4 regions of the Hohaiivirga grylli genome follow, and region 3 is predicted to be linked to each of the others. Evidence: predicted binding sites of a transcription regulator. Region 3 holds the regulator's gene; each other region holds the start of a gene.
What was found. The regulator LexA, encoded in region 3, represses DNA repair genes until DNA is damaged. The targets are predictions, from matches to a motif close to TGTTCNNNNTGTGTTCNG.

Region 1 (3,344 bases), 130 kb from region 3:
AAGGAATTTATCCATAAAGATATCTCTTCAAAACTTAGCAGGAAGATATGGGCAGGCTGGCAGTATTTACAGCAATAATTATCATAATCGCTGCGGGGCTTTTTTATGCCTACAAACGATACGGGATCCTTTTTCAACTCGCTCCATACAATACAGCAATAGATCAGTCTCTTGAGCAAGCTGGATTTAAACTGGGCACCCCGATACTGGTTCGTATTTTTAAAAAAGAGAGCCTTCTCGAAGTCTGGCAACAAAGAGACGATAAATTCACACTCTTCAAAACCTACCCTATCTGTACCTGGTCCGGAGCACTTGGGCCAAAACATCGTGAAGGTGACAAACAATCTCCGGAAGGTTTTTATATAGTTACAAAGAAACAGCTTAATCCAAACTCCAGATATCATCGTGCCTTCAATATCGGCTATCCAAATGCTTATGATAAACAGCTGGACAGAACAGGCTCAGCCCTCATGGTTCATGGCAGCTGCGTCTCTGTTGGCTGCTATGCCATGACGGATTACCAGATCAGTGAAATATACCGCATTATTGAAAAAGCTTTTGATGCTGGACAGGCCGAGTTCCAAATCCAGATTTATCCTTTTCGGATGACCAAAGAAGCTATGGAAGCCAATAAATACAATCCATGGCTTGAGTTCTGGCAAAATCTCAAACAGGGCAATGATCTGTTTGAAGCAAGCGGTACACCACCAAAGGCATACGGGTGTAATGGCGTCTATGGTTTCAACTTGAGCAAGCAAGAAGCTGAGAAATGTCAGCCAATTAAAGGCTGGTGAAACAAAACAAGGGAAAGCGCAGAGCACTTTCCCTTGCCTGAATGAAAAGCCGACAAGCTTTAAAGACTAGAATGGAATATCGTCGTCCAGATCATTAAAGCGGCCCCCGCCACTCTGGGCTGGCGCGTTGGATGGAGCTGGGCGGGACATTGACTGCTGTCCACCACCGAAATCACCACCCTGACTGATCTGGCCCTGACTGGAACCCATATTATCATCATAGCCGCCGACATCACCACCGCTGCCGCGGCTGTCGAGAATTGTCAGTTCACCACGGAAACGCTGCAGAACGATTTCTGTTGTGTAGCGTTCCTGACCTGACTGATCCTGCCACTTACGTGTCTGAAGCTGGCCTTCAACATAAACCTTTGAACCCTTACGCAGATATTGCTCGGCAACACGGGCGAGGTTTTCATTGAAAATTACGACAGAGTGCCACTCGGTCTTTTCCTTGCGTTCACCCGAGTTCTTGTCGCGCCATGTTTCAGACGTTGCAATACGCAGGTTCACAACTGGGTCACCAGAGCCCATGCGACGTACTTCAGGATCACGACCGAGATTGCCGACCAGAATAACTTTATTAACGCTGCCTGCCATCACACTCTCCACATTCGTAATCGGCAAATACCTAAAGATGATGTTCTGTACCGCAAACGCGCCAAGAACAAGGCATTTCAGGATATTTACCCAACATATCCAGACATAATCGCAATAATACGCTACCCGGAACTTAAAATATACCCGCGCTTATTGTTCTTTTTTTGTTCTAAAATCAATACGCAAGTAAAATATTTCCAGTGAAATTAAGAGTCATATTTTTATGGGCAGCCTATTTTAAACTTCTCCCTTTGCCCCCACATATCAGCAGGCATATTATTCTTGCCGCTTGAGTTTGTACTCATTTTGTTCTAAATCATCATACGTTACAGTTTTAAGATAACTGCCTGCAATTATGCAGCTAAGCCAAAGATATTGATCCGATGACGACTCTCGACGACCTTTTCAATCGCGCTAAAGCGGGTGATCCAACAGCTCGTGTTATCACCGTTCGCGGGGCGCGTGAGCATAACCTTAAAAACGTCGATCTGATGATCCCGCGGGATAGTTTTACCGTTTTCACCGGGCTTTCTGGCTCGGGTAAATCGTCATTGGCATTTGATACCATCTACGCTGAAGGTCAGCGTCGTTATGTTGAATCCCTCTCAGCTTATGCCCGCCAGTTTCTGGAGATGATGCAGAAGCCGGATGTTGACCAGATTGACGGACTTTCTCCGGCCATTTCAATCGAGCAGAAGACAACCTCGAACAATCCACGTTCAACGGTCGGCACAGTCACGGAAATCTACGATTATATGCGCCTGTTATGGGCACGTGTTGGTATTCCTTACTCTCCAGCAACAGGCCTGCCGATTGAAAGCCAGACAGTCAGCCAGATGGTTGATCGTATTCTTGAGTTGCCGGAAAAAACACGCCTTTTTCTGCTGGCCCCAATTGTACGTGGTCGCAAAGGCGAATACCGGAAAGAACTGGCCGATCTCCAGAAGAAAGGCTTTCAGCGCGTCAAGATTGATGGCACGTACTATGAGATCGACGAAACACCGGCTTTAGACAAGAAACTGAAGCATGAAATTGATGTGGTCGTTGATCGTATTGTTGTGCGCGCTGATATTGGTTCAAGACTTGCGGAATCCCTTGAAACAGCTCTTGAACTCGCAGAAGGCATTGCTGTTGCAGAATATGCAGACGACAAGGATGAGAAAGGTAATGCCAAGCGTATTACCTTCTCTTCCAAATTTGCCTGCCCTGTTTCAGGCTTTACAATTCCTGAAATCGAACCACGCCTGTTCTCATTTAATAACCCTTATGGTGCCTGCCCCACCTGTTCCGGCATTGGCCACCAGATGCGAATTGCCGATCATCTGGTCATTCCCAATACCAAGCTATCATTGAAGGGTGGTGCCGTTGCACCCTGGGCAAAATCCTCATCCCCCTATTACGCTCAAACCTTCAATGCGTTGGCCAAACATTATGGCTTTAAAATTACAACGCCTTGGGAAGATTTGCCGGAAGCTGCTCAGCACGCCATTCTTCATGGCTCAGGCAAAGCAGATATCCGTTTCGTATATGAGGATGGCGTCAGGAACTACGAGGTTACAAAGCCATTTGAAGGCATCATCCCCAACCTCGAACGCAGATATAAAGAGACAGATAGTGACTGGGCCCGTGAGGAAATAAGCCGTTATATGAGCGAGACACCCTGCTCGGCCTGTGGCGGAAAAAGACTGAAGCCAGAAGCTCTTGCTGTTAAAATCTCACAAAAAGATATCAGCGATATTACCTATGTCTCAATTCGCGCAGCACGTGACTGGTTCACCGGCCTGCCAGAGCAGCTGAACCAAAAGCAGAATGAGATTGCGTATCGTATTCTCAAGGAAATTAACGAACGCCTCACCTTCCTGCTGGATGTCGGCCTTGAATATCTGACGCTTGCCCGCTCCTCTGGCACCCTATCAGGTGGTGAAAGCCAGCGTATCCGTCTGGCTTCGCAGA
Region 2 (3,344 bases), on a different contig from region 3:
TCGGGCGCGCGGTAACCGGGTGCTTTTTTATTATCCCATTTTTACAGTGGCACACAGTATCAGGAAATACTGCCACTTGGATTTACAGTTAGGAAGATTGTCCCGGACGGGCTTCAAAAGGCTTTCGAAAGCGCCTCGAATAATCTTATCAATCAGATACTGAAATTACAGATAATGAATCCTGCTTTTTCTCAGAAAAATAACGGAAATCGCCAAATCAGACTTTTGTATACTGTCAAATATGACTGGGTCTTTTCATTTCGCTAGGACGCAAGATCAATAAGTCAATAGCTGATTTAAACTTCAAGTCTTGATTAGTTTCAAGCCGAGGCTTTGCTATTGTTTGAACTGCTGGCCGTTGTGGAGATATCCTTTTCAAGCCACGCCTTTAACAGAGAGAGAAGCGCTAAGCGCTCATCTTCTGTTCCTGTCACAGAGATTGCCCGCAGGCGGTCGTAGTAAGGCACCCCAATGCGTATGACATCAGACATGGACAGGTTGATGCCGTTAATTCTGTAAACGCTTTCAACCATGCCTGTCGTGCGCACCATCAATTCAGGGTCGGTACCTGTCACAGTCACAGTTTCACGCATAGCCTCGTGCGGGCTTTGGGATGTTTCGGAAGGCTTAGGATCCTTGTTTTTAAAGGATTCGATAGCCTGCACGTAAGGATTGAACTCTGTTCCCAGTTCCTGCCCAGCTTCGAGAAGCACGCCATCATCAAAGCGCATTGAGCCTTGCCCTGTCAGTATCCAGTCAGCACTAAACCCAAGCTCTGTAAGCTTTGTGAGTGTTTGAGCACTAGGAGCAGCCTTTGGTGTTTCAAGCAGTTGCCACCCCTTAACACTCATGAACATATGTGCAGCCATTTCAGCCTGCTTAAGCGCAAGCTGTTTTCGGATGCTTCTTAAGCGCTCACCAACAGAAGAACCCATTACACTTCTCCATACCCTATGAAACTCTTTTTACCATTAAACGTATTAGGGGTGGCGTATGAAAGATAACAAGAGTACATTTCGTGAACATTCTTGAGAGCACGATTCGAACAGATGAATGAAATAATTGTTACAATAGGTTCCCATCCCCTCACCTGGGGGCAGCTGACGCTTTATGGCGGACTGGCAATTATCATCCTGCTCATTACGCTCATCATTATGCAGAGCCGCTCCCGGCGTGAACAGGCCTTTACGCAGGCTATGGAAGTTGAACGCACGCGAGAAATGGAACAGCACGTTAATGAACTTAATCGCCTGCAAATGGAAATGAGCGGGCGGATGCAGACCATTGCCGAGGTTTTCGGTTCGCGCCAGAGTGATATGGTTCGCGCTCTCGCTGAGCGACTGGATGGCTTGCAGCATCGCGTTGGCCAGAGTTTAGAAAGCACCAGCCGTCATCAGAACGAGAACCTTGCAAAACTAAATGAACGCCTTGCTCTGATTGATGCAGCCCAAAAGAACCTCTCAAACCTGACTGGCGAAATTGTCGGCCTGAAGGATGTTCTGTCCAACAAGCAAACCCGTGGTGCCTACGGGCAGGGACGCATGGAAGCGATTATCAGGGACGGGTTGCCCATCGGCTCCTATCAGTTTCAGGTCACCCTCTCCAATGGCAAGCGGCCAGATTGCCTTGTTCATTTACCCGGTGATGAACGGGGTCTCGTTATTGATGCAAAGTTCCCGCTCGAAGCGTTTAATCTACTTCGGGAAGCAAAAACCGATGACGCACGCAAACTTGCCTCTGCACAGGTACGTAATGACCTCAACACACATATCAAGGCCATTTCGGAACGCTACTTCATTGCCGGAGAAACACAGGATATTGCCCTGCTCTTCGTTCCGGCAGAGTCCATTTACGCCGATATTGCAGAATATTTTGATGATATCGTCCAGAAGGCCCACAAAGCCCGGATTATGATTGTCTCACCTTCCCTGCTGACCTTAGCCATTCAGGTCATGCAGTCACTGGTGAAGGACGCCCGTATCCGTGAAGAAGCACATATCATCCAGACAGAAGTCCAGCATCTTTTGGTGGACGTCACACGCCTGTCTGACCGTGTTGCCAAACTTGATACACACTTCCGTCAGGCACAGGATGATGTTGCGATGATCCGCACATCAACCGACAAGATCACCAAACGCGGCCAGAAAATTGAAGCGCTTGAGTTTGAAGAAAAGCCCAGCATAGCTAAACATCCGGAGCCGGATACAGAGAGACTACCGGTTCAGCAAAGTTTGCGGATTGTCGATTGATTATTGGTCTATTACCCAGATAGGAAGTGTTTCCCAATCTTTTGGAAAGCCTGCGTCAGAAAGAGACAAGCAAGATCCAGCTGGAAAACTCTGCATATGCAAGATAAAATCTTTCAGCCAATCTGCTCCGAAAGACATACTTCTCATAAAATAAGCGATACATAAAAAAGTACTATAAATTTTACGACAAGACACTTTATTCATTAATATGTGACACAAAAATTCATTGTCGGAAAGCTGTTCCCATTCTGGATAATTTACGACTCCGCGATCCCATAACCTTCCATGATGAGCACAAATATTACGACAATCATTTAGACTCCGTATCCACTTGGAAAGTAAAAGTCCATTTGGAATTTTATACTTTAAAGCTATATTATTTTGATCTTCAGGTTTCATTCCTTGGAAAAATACTGACAACAAACCAAAGTCCCAAGCCTCAACAGCAATCCAAATAGGTGGATGGGCATCTGAATTGTATTTAGTTTTAAAATGCTGGGCAAATATCTCTTTTGATCTTAAGAATAAGTGATCTTGCCTCTCTAACCATTCAAAATGTCTTGTATTATTTTTTTCTTTTGGAATATGCCTTGTAAAGTTACCATTTAAGTATTGTTGATGTCTATGCGCAACAGGACTCAATTTTCCTAAAAGCAATGCAACATCAGTACGCAATGCAATCTCAATTCTCTCTAAAGCATCTAAGATTATTAGTCGTAATTTTCTATCAAAATTATAAATATCTATAATATTTTGAAAATTTGCATCCTCAACAAATTCATCTAAAACCATATACCGACCTGTTATACTCGGAGCAGGCACTGGAGAACTTGGGATTTTCTTCCTAAAAGGAAACCAATAGGCACTTAACCTATAATATCCTATCCCCACCAAATATTGCTGGGCTACATCCGTATCTTGAACATGCATACCACGGCTAACAAGAAGCTCAATTTGTTCAGATGGAGATAAATAAGGTTTAGAGTATTTCATTATGCCCTACGACAAAACCGCCCCGTACAAATAGACTGATACCAACGAAGGGCTGCTACTTGAAGAGAGGGCGGTCATGTCATTGACAACTATCTACTAGCT
Region 3 (3,344 bases):
GGTGGTGTTGGCTTTTATCTGACGAAAGTCGGGGCTAAGGGCGCTTATCTGGATGTTGTTGGGCAGTTCAACTACTTCAACAATACATACAAACCACGCAGTGGTGGCGACAAGAAGTCCCAGAATGGTTATGGCCTGACACTCTCTGCAGAAGTTGGCGCACCATTCAAGATTACGGAAAACTGGTACGTTGAGCCACAGGCCCAAATTATCTACCAGCGCCTCTCGCTTGATAACTTCTATGATGGTTATCGCAATGTGAACCAGAAGGATGCCGATGGCTGGCGTGGTCGTGTAGGCTTCCGCCTCGCCTATAGTGCGCCAACAGAATACCAGCGCACCAAAACCTTCTTCCTGAAGGGAAATATCTGGCATGACTTCCAGGGCACAAGTGACGTTGCTCTTGGACGCGATGTAGTGAGCGAGCGGTATAATCATACATGGGGCGAAGTGGGAGCCGGCTTCCAGCTACCTATCAATGACAGCGCCTATGTCTTCACGGATGTTTCGTATGCGCGTTCGTTCTCGGATGCAAAGCGTGAAGAATATCGCGGCAATCTCGGATTGAAGATTGAGTGGCGCTAAGCGCCACTCTCATTCCCTTTCACATAATATCCAGTGAGAAAAATCATGAAGAAAACTATCGCAATTACGTTTGCTCTCTCTCTGCCTGTATTTCTGGCTGCCTGTAGCAATGTTGGAACCGTTCAGAACAAATGGTGTGACCCGGCACAACCTGAACAGATCACACTTTCTGCTGATGCTCTGTTTGCATTTGACCGCTCTTCAATGTCTGATCTGCTTCCAGAAGGTCGCAGAACCCTTGATGAGCTCGCTCACAAGCTGACCACCGGCTACGCTACAATCGATGCCATTAATCTCACAGGCCATACAGATCGTCTTGGCAATGGGGATTACAACATGCGTCTTGGTAAGGCCCGTGCCAATACAGTGCGCCACTATCTCATTCAGCGCGGTGTTCGTGCCCCGATCTTGACAGCAACGGCTGGCGCAACCAAGCCTATTACAACGAGCTGCAATGGAGACATTCCTTCCGCTGAGCTTAAAGAGTGTCTGGCTCCAGATCGTCGGGTAACCGTTGATATCCTCGGTGCCCGTAAGTAACGCATCTCAATATTTAAAAATGCCTCAACTTGATGGGAGCGGGATAACCTGCTCCCATTTTTTATATTCCCGCCTTACCTGAGCCTGAAGAGATTTCTGCTGTGTAGAACACAGCAAGAACATTCCTTGTGTTCTCTATTTGTTTCTGATATGCAGAATGTGATACTTCTTTTGGCCCAAGGTATTGGCGATGCTGACACGTAAACAACACGACCTGCTCTGTTTTATCAATGAACGACTGATGGAAGCTGGCGTTCCGCCCTCATTTGAAGAAATGAAGGAAGCGCTGGATCTCAAGTCAAAGTCCGGTATTCACCGACTCATCACCGCTCTGGAAGAAAGAGGCTTCATTCGCCGTCTCCCCAACCGGGCACGCGCTCTTGAAGTTATCAAGATGCCTGAAGGTGCGGCCTCCCGCCCAAAATTCAAACCAACAGTTGTTGAAGGTGGCCTGACAGCAGAGCGTATCGCTGCGCCAATCAGCAAGCCTACCCTGCCTCAGACAGATAACGACAACATCTCAATTCCGGTTATCGGCCGTATTGCAGCCGGTGTTCCGATTTCGGCCATTCAGGATCACAGTCACTCTGTTACTGTTTCACCAGAATTTCTTTCTTCAAAAGGTGAACACTTTGCACTGGAAGTGCACGGCGACTCGATGATTGAGGCCGGTATCTTCGATGGCGATCTCGTTATCCTTCGCCGTCAGGACACAGCCAATACAGGTGATATTATTGTTGCACTGATTGACGATGAGGAAGCAACTCTTAAAAGGCTACGTCGTAAGGGCTCCTCAATTGCTCTTGAGGCTGCCAATCCTGCCTATGAGACACGTGTTCTGGGCCCAGACCGGGTAAAAATACAGGGACGTTTGGTCAGCCTACTCCGTCGTTACTGAGTTTACTCACCAAGGCCCGTTTAAAACGGGCCTTTTTCATAAACCACGCTGCCATGGCCACCGGGCATTTTCGACTCTGGCATGTTCAACAATAAGCTGGTTTTGACTATTTCGTAAAACAGCTGCTGCCCCTTTTACCTGCAATGCTCTTTTATCAATAATAACAGGCGCCTGACACGTAATGGGCACGCGGGTTGTGGCAACAATGATATCAGCCCGCCGGCAATCCTCCTCAAAAGCTGCTGATTTATGAACAATCGCCACCGAAACAATACCTTCATGCGCACAACCAAGCGCATCACAACCAGCATTTTTAACCGGTTTCACCTCAGCATAAGATCGCCCGTCCCCATCCGCACGCAACCATTGCTCTGCAAGAAAACTATTGATACGGCCAACGAAAACCAATGCCCCGTTTTCTGACCTGACAGCTACGGCTCTCCCATCTCTGTCAACAAATGCAACATATTCTTTTGAAAATAGTACCGTAGAAACAATGGCAACTCCCATCGGAGCAATAAAGCCCCAGCGCAGATGAGACCGGAAATGCGTCAGCCAAATCAGGGCAATGGCTGATAATAGCAGCACCATCGGCTGCAAAGCCGAGAAGTACTGAACAGAACCGCCAAAGGTCTCAACCCATTGGGCAGCTTTCACAACCTGCCCTGTTGCAATGCCAACAGCCCACCAGACGGGCTCATCAAGCCCAAGGGGGTAACAAAGCACCCCGATGACACCTAATGGCATAATAATGAGAGATACCAGCGGCAGAGCAAGGATATTTCCGATAAGCCCAAATGGCATTGCCGTATGAAAGTGATAAACCGCAAACGGCGCTGTCGCCAGCCCGGCAGCGAGACTTGTCAAACAAAGGGCAATGAGCCAGTTCAGAGTTTTTACAAGAACCCTTTTAAAGCTTCCACTATTCGTCATCTTGAGAGATAACCTAGACGCGTAAGGGGCAAGAGATATCAAAGCTGCAGCGGCTGCAAATGACATCTGGAATCCCGGCCCAAGCAAGGCCTCAGGTGAAAAAAGCAAAATCAGTAATGCTGCAAGTGATAGATTACGCAGACTGATAGCATGCCGCCCGGCAACAATTGCTCCCAACATCACCATCGTCATGACAAGGGCACGAATGGTTGCAACGCTGGCTCCGGAAAATACACAGTAAGTAACGGCCCCAAACATAGCCGCAACGGCTGCAATTTTCTTGGTCTGCCATCTTAAAGCAATAGCGGGAAACAGCGATAAAGCATAACGAACGGACCAGAAAAACAAGCCTGCAGCAATCACCATATGAAGCCCGGAAATCGCAACA
Region 4 (3,344 bases), 180 kb from region 3:
CCTTTTCACGGGTTGCGGAAGCAACGTTCAAAATCTTGCCTCGCAGAGGCAGAACGGCCTGAGTAACGCGGTCGCGTGCCTGCTTGGCACTGCCACCAGCCGAGTCACCCTCAACGATAAATAATTCGGAAGATTCTGCACCTGCTGAGGAACAGTCAGCCAACTTGCCGGGGAGGCGAAGCTTGCGAGTGGCTGTCTTGCGGGCAACTTCTTTTTCCTGTCGGCGACGCAGGCGCTCTTCTGCCCGGTCAAAGACCCACTCAAGCAGCTTTGTTGCTTGTTGTGGCGAAGCGGCAAGCCAATGGTCAAAAGCATCACGAACCGCAGTTTCAACAATGCGTGCAGCTTCAAGCGTTGCCAGTTTATCTTTGGTCTGCCCCTGAAATTCAGGTTCGCGAATAAAGACAGAGAGCATGGCAACACAGGTTGCCATCACATCATCAGCGGTAACCGCGGCCATACGCTTGGATTGACCAAGGCGCTCGGCATGATCCCGCAGACCGCGCAGGAGAGCGATACGCAGGCCATTCTCGTGTGTTCCGCCTTCAGGGGTCGGGATTGTATTACAATAGGAAAGGGTATAGCCGTCTTCAGCTGTCAGCCATGTGATTGCCCATTCGAGGGAACCATGGCCGCCTGATTTTGTGCTCTTTCCAGAAAAAATCTGATCTGAGACCTGAGACTTTCCTTCAATTTCAGCACCCAGATAATCACTGAGACCATTGGGGAAATGGAAGGTTGCTTCAGGCGGAACATTTTCCAAGCCCTCAAGCAGTGCAGGTGCACATTTCCAGCGGATTTCAACACCACCAAACAGATAGGCCTTTGAACGTGCCATCTTGAAAAGGCGTCGTGGGTTGAAGCGTGCTCCCGTTACGAATATCTGGGCATCCGGTTTAAAGCGAACGCGTGTACCGCGACGGTTATGAACCTTACCAATTGTTTCCAGACCAGTGGTTGGAATACCGCGAGAGAATGTCTGGCGATAAAGAGTCTGACCTCGGGCAACTTCAATTTCTGTCAGCTCGGAGAGCGCATTGACGACAGAAACACCAACGCCGTGCAGACCACCACTGGTTTCATAAGCTTTTGAGTCAAACTTACCACCAGAGTGGAGGGTCGTCATAATGACTTCAAGGGCTGATTTATCCGGAAACTTCGGATGGGGATCAACCGGGATACCACGGCCGTTATCTGTTACAACCAGAAAGCCGCTCTCTTCCAGTTCAACTTCGATGAAGCTTGCATGTCCGGCGACGGCTTCGTCCATCGCATTATCAATAACTTCGGCAAACAGATGGTGTAAGGCTTTGTCATCTGTGCCGCCGATATACATACCAGGGCGACGACGGACAGGTTCCAGACCTTCAAGCACCTCAATCGATGACGCGTCATAGCCTCCATTCTCTGCAGAGGCAGAGGGAGCGGGCTTCGTTGTTTTTGGTGCTGGGGAGCTTTTTGGAAGCGCAGCAGCAGGGGTTGCCGGGCCGGAGCCAAAAAGATCGCTATCGTCTGTCATGCGTTTCTATATCTTGTGATTCGCTATTTGCAATATCTGGAATGATACTGCAAAACAGAGAACGAATTAAGAACAAATTGGAATGAAAGCTGAGAAATCCAAAGATTTCTCAGCTTTTGTCATTCTTACCCTTTATTCTGCCTTTTTTGAAGAGGCCTTTTTCGGGGTGGCTTTTTTGGCGGCCGTTTTAGATTTGGCCGTTGTGGTTTTCTTCCCGGCAGCAGTTTTCTTCGGTGCTGCCTTTTTCGCTGTTGCTGCTTTTGGTGCAGATGCCTTTCTGGAAGGTTTCTTGCTGGCAGCAATTGCGCGTCGTGCAACAATAAGCGGGATGGCTTCTTCCAGAGTAATCGTGTCGACTGACATTGATTTGCTCAAGGTTGCGTTTGTCTTGCCATCTGTCACGTATGGCCCGTAACGACCGCTTTTCACGATCAGGGTTGCACCCGTTTCTGGCTCTGTTCCAAGTTCTCGACCGGGGTCCGAAGCGCCTTTGCCAGTGGTTTCCTTCTGTACAATCAGATCAATCGCACGATTGGCGCCAATTTCCAGAACATCTTCATCTTTTCCAATACTGGCATAGGTTTTAGCGTGCTGAACATAAGGGCCAAACCGTCCGATATTGACGAGAATGGGCTGTCCTGTCTCCGGATGCTTTGCAACTTCACGTGGCAGGCTGAGAAGCGCGAGCGCCTTTTCCAGATCAATAGATGAGGGAGACATGCCACGCGGTACGGAGGCCCGCTTTGGCTTTTCTTCCTCTCCGAGCTGAATGAATGGTCCATAGCGCCCATCGCGCAGGCTGACTTCAAGGCCTGTTTCAGGATCTTCACCTAAAACTTTTGCGCCTGGTTTGTTACCATCCGGATTGTCAGCATCTGCTTCTGATGCGGAAAGTGTGCGGGTATAGCTGCACTCAGGATAATTCGAGCAGCCAACAAAGGAGCCGAACTTGCCGAGTTTGAGAGAAAGCTGACCGCTGTTACATTTCGGGCAGAGACGTGGATTGCTGCCATCTTCTTTAGGTGGGAAAATATGCGCACCGAGAAGATCATTCAAAGCATCAAGTACTTCGGTAATCCGAAGCTCTTTTGTGCCGGAAATTGCAGCAGAAAACTCTTTCCAGAAATCAGCCAGAACTTTTTTCCAGTCAATTTCATGGTTGGAGATTAAGTCGAGCTTTTCTTCCAGATCGGCGGTGAAATCGTATTCTACATAACGGCGGAAGAAGCTTTCAAGGAATGCCGTAACAATGCGGCCCTTGTCTTCAGGGACAAGGCGGCGCTTTTCAATGCGAACATATTCCCGATCACGTAAAACAGCCAGAACGGAAGCATAAGTGGAAGGGCGGCCAATGCCGAGTTCTTCCATGCGCTTGACAAGACTGGCTTCAGAAAAGCGCGGTGGTGGTTCCGTGAAGTGCTGGTTGGCTGCAATTTCCTTGCGCTCCAGCATTTCGCCTTTGCGCATTGGCGGCAGGCGTCTGTCTTCTTCTTCCGTTTCGTCGTCTTTGCCTTCCTGATAAAGGGTCAGGAAGCCATCAAAACGAATAACCTGACCAGTTGCACGCAGTTCAAGCTTACGCGGGCCAACGGTTGCAAGAATATCAGCGGTTGTTCGTTCCAGATCAGCCGATTCCATCTGGCTGGCAATTGTACGCGTCCAGATCAGCTCATAAAGCTTGGCATGTTCCGTATCAAGATGACGGGCAACCTGCTTTGGTAGTTTGCTAATATCGGTTGGACGGATGGCTTCGTGAGCTTCCTGCGCATTTTTGGCTTTAACCGTATATTTGCGCGGGGAGGCTGGAACGTATTTCTCACCGTAC

Region 1: the regulator LexA is predicted to act here: its motif matches at 1,546-1,563, upstream of uvrA (excinuclease ABC subunit UvrA).
Region 2: the regulator LexA is predicted to act here: its motif matches at 1,031-1,048, upstream of WJT86_RS03510 (DNA recombination protein RmuC).
Region 4: the regulator LexA is predicted to act here: its motif matches at 1,577-1,594, upstream of parE (DNA topoisomerase IV subunit B).

What each region holds. Positions count from the first base shown of each region.
Region 1 is NZ_JBBYXI010000002.1:679,312-682,655, forward strand. Features, by position in the region: gene WJT86_RS07495 (murein L,D-transpeptidase family protein) at 48-794, shown strand; gene WJT86_RS07500 (single-stranded DNA-binding protein) at 861-1,391, opposite strand; gene uvrA (excinuclease ABC subunit UvrA) at 1,775-3,344, shown strand, end outside.
Region 2 is NZ_JBBYXI010000001.1:814,499-817,842, reverse strand. Features, by position in the region: gene WJT86_RS03515 (helix-turn-helix domain-containing protein) at 321-935, opposite strand; gene WJT86_RS03510 (DNA recombination protein RmuC) at 1,050-2,249, shown strand; gene WJT86_RS03505 (Abi family protein) at 2,250-3,242, opposite strand.
Region 3 is NZ_JBBYXI010000002.1:552,377-555,720, reverse strand. Features, by position in the region: gene WJT86_RS06945 (autotransporter outer membrane beta-barrel domain-containing protein) at 1-585, shown strand, start outside; gene WJT86_RS06940 (OmpA family protein) at 631-1,125, shown strand; gene lexA (transcriptional repressor LexA) at 1,316-2,023, shown strand; gene WJT86_RS06930 (ComEC/Rec2 family competence protein) at 2,060-3,344, opposite strand, start outside.
Region 4 is NZ_JBBYXI010000002.1:735,060-738,403, reverse strand. Features, by position in the region: gene parE (DNA topoisomerase IV subunit B) at 1-1,519, opposite strand, end outside; gene topA (type I DNA topoisomerase) at 1,652-3,344, opposite strand, start outside.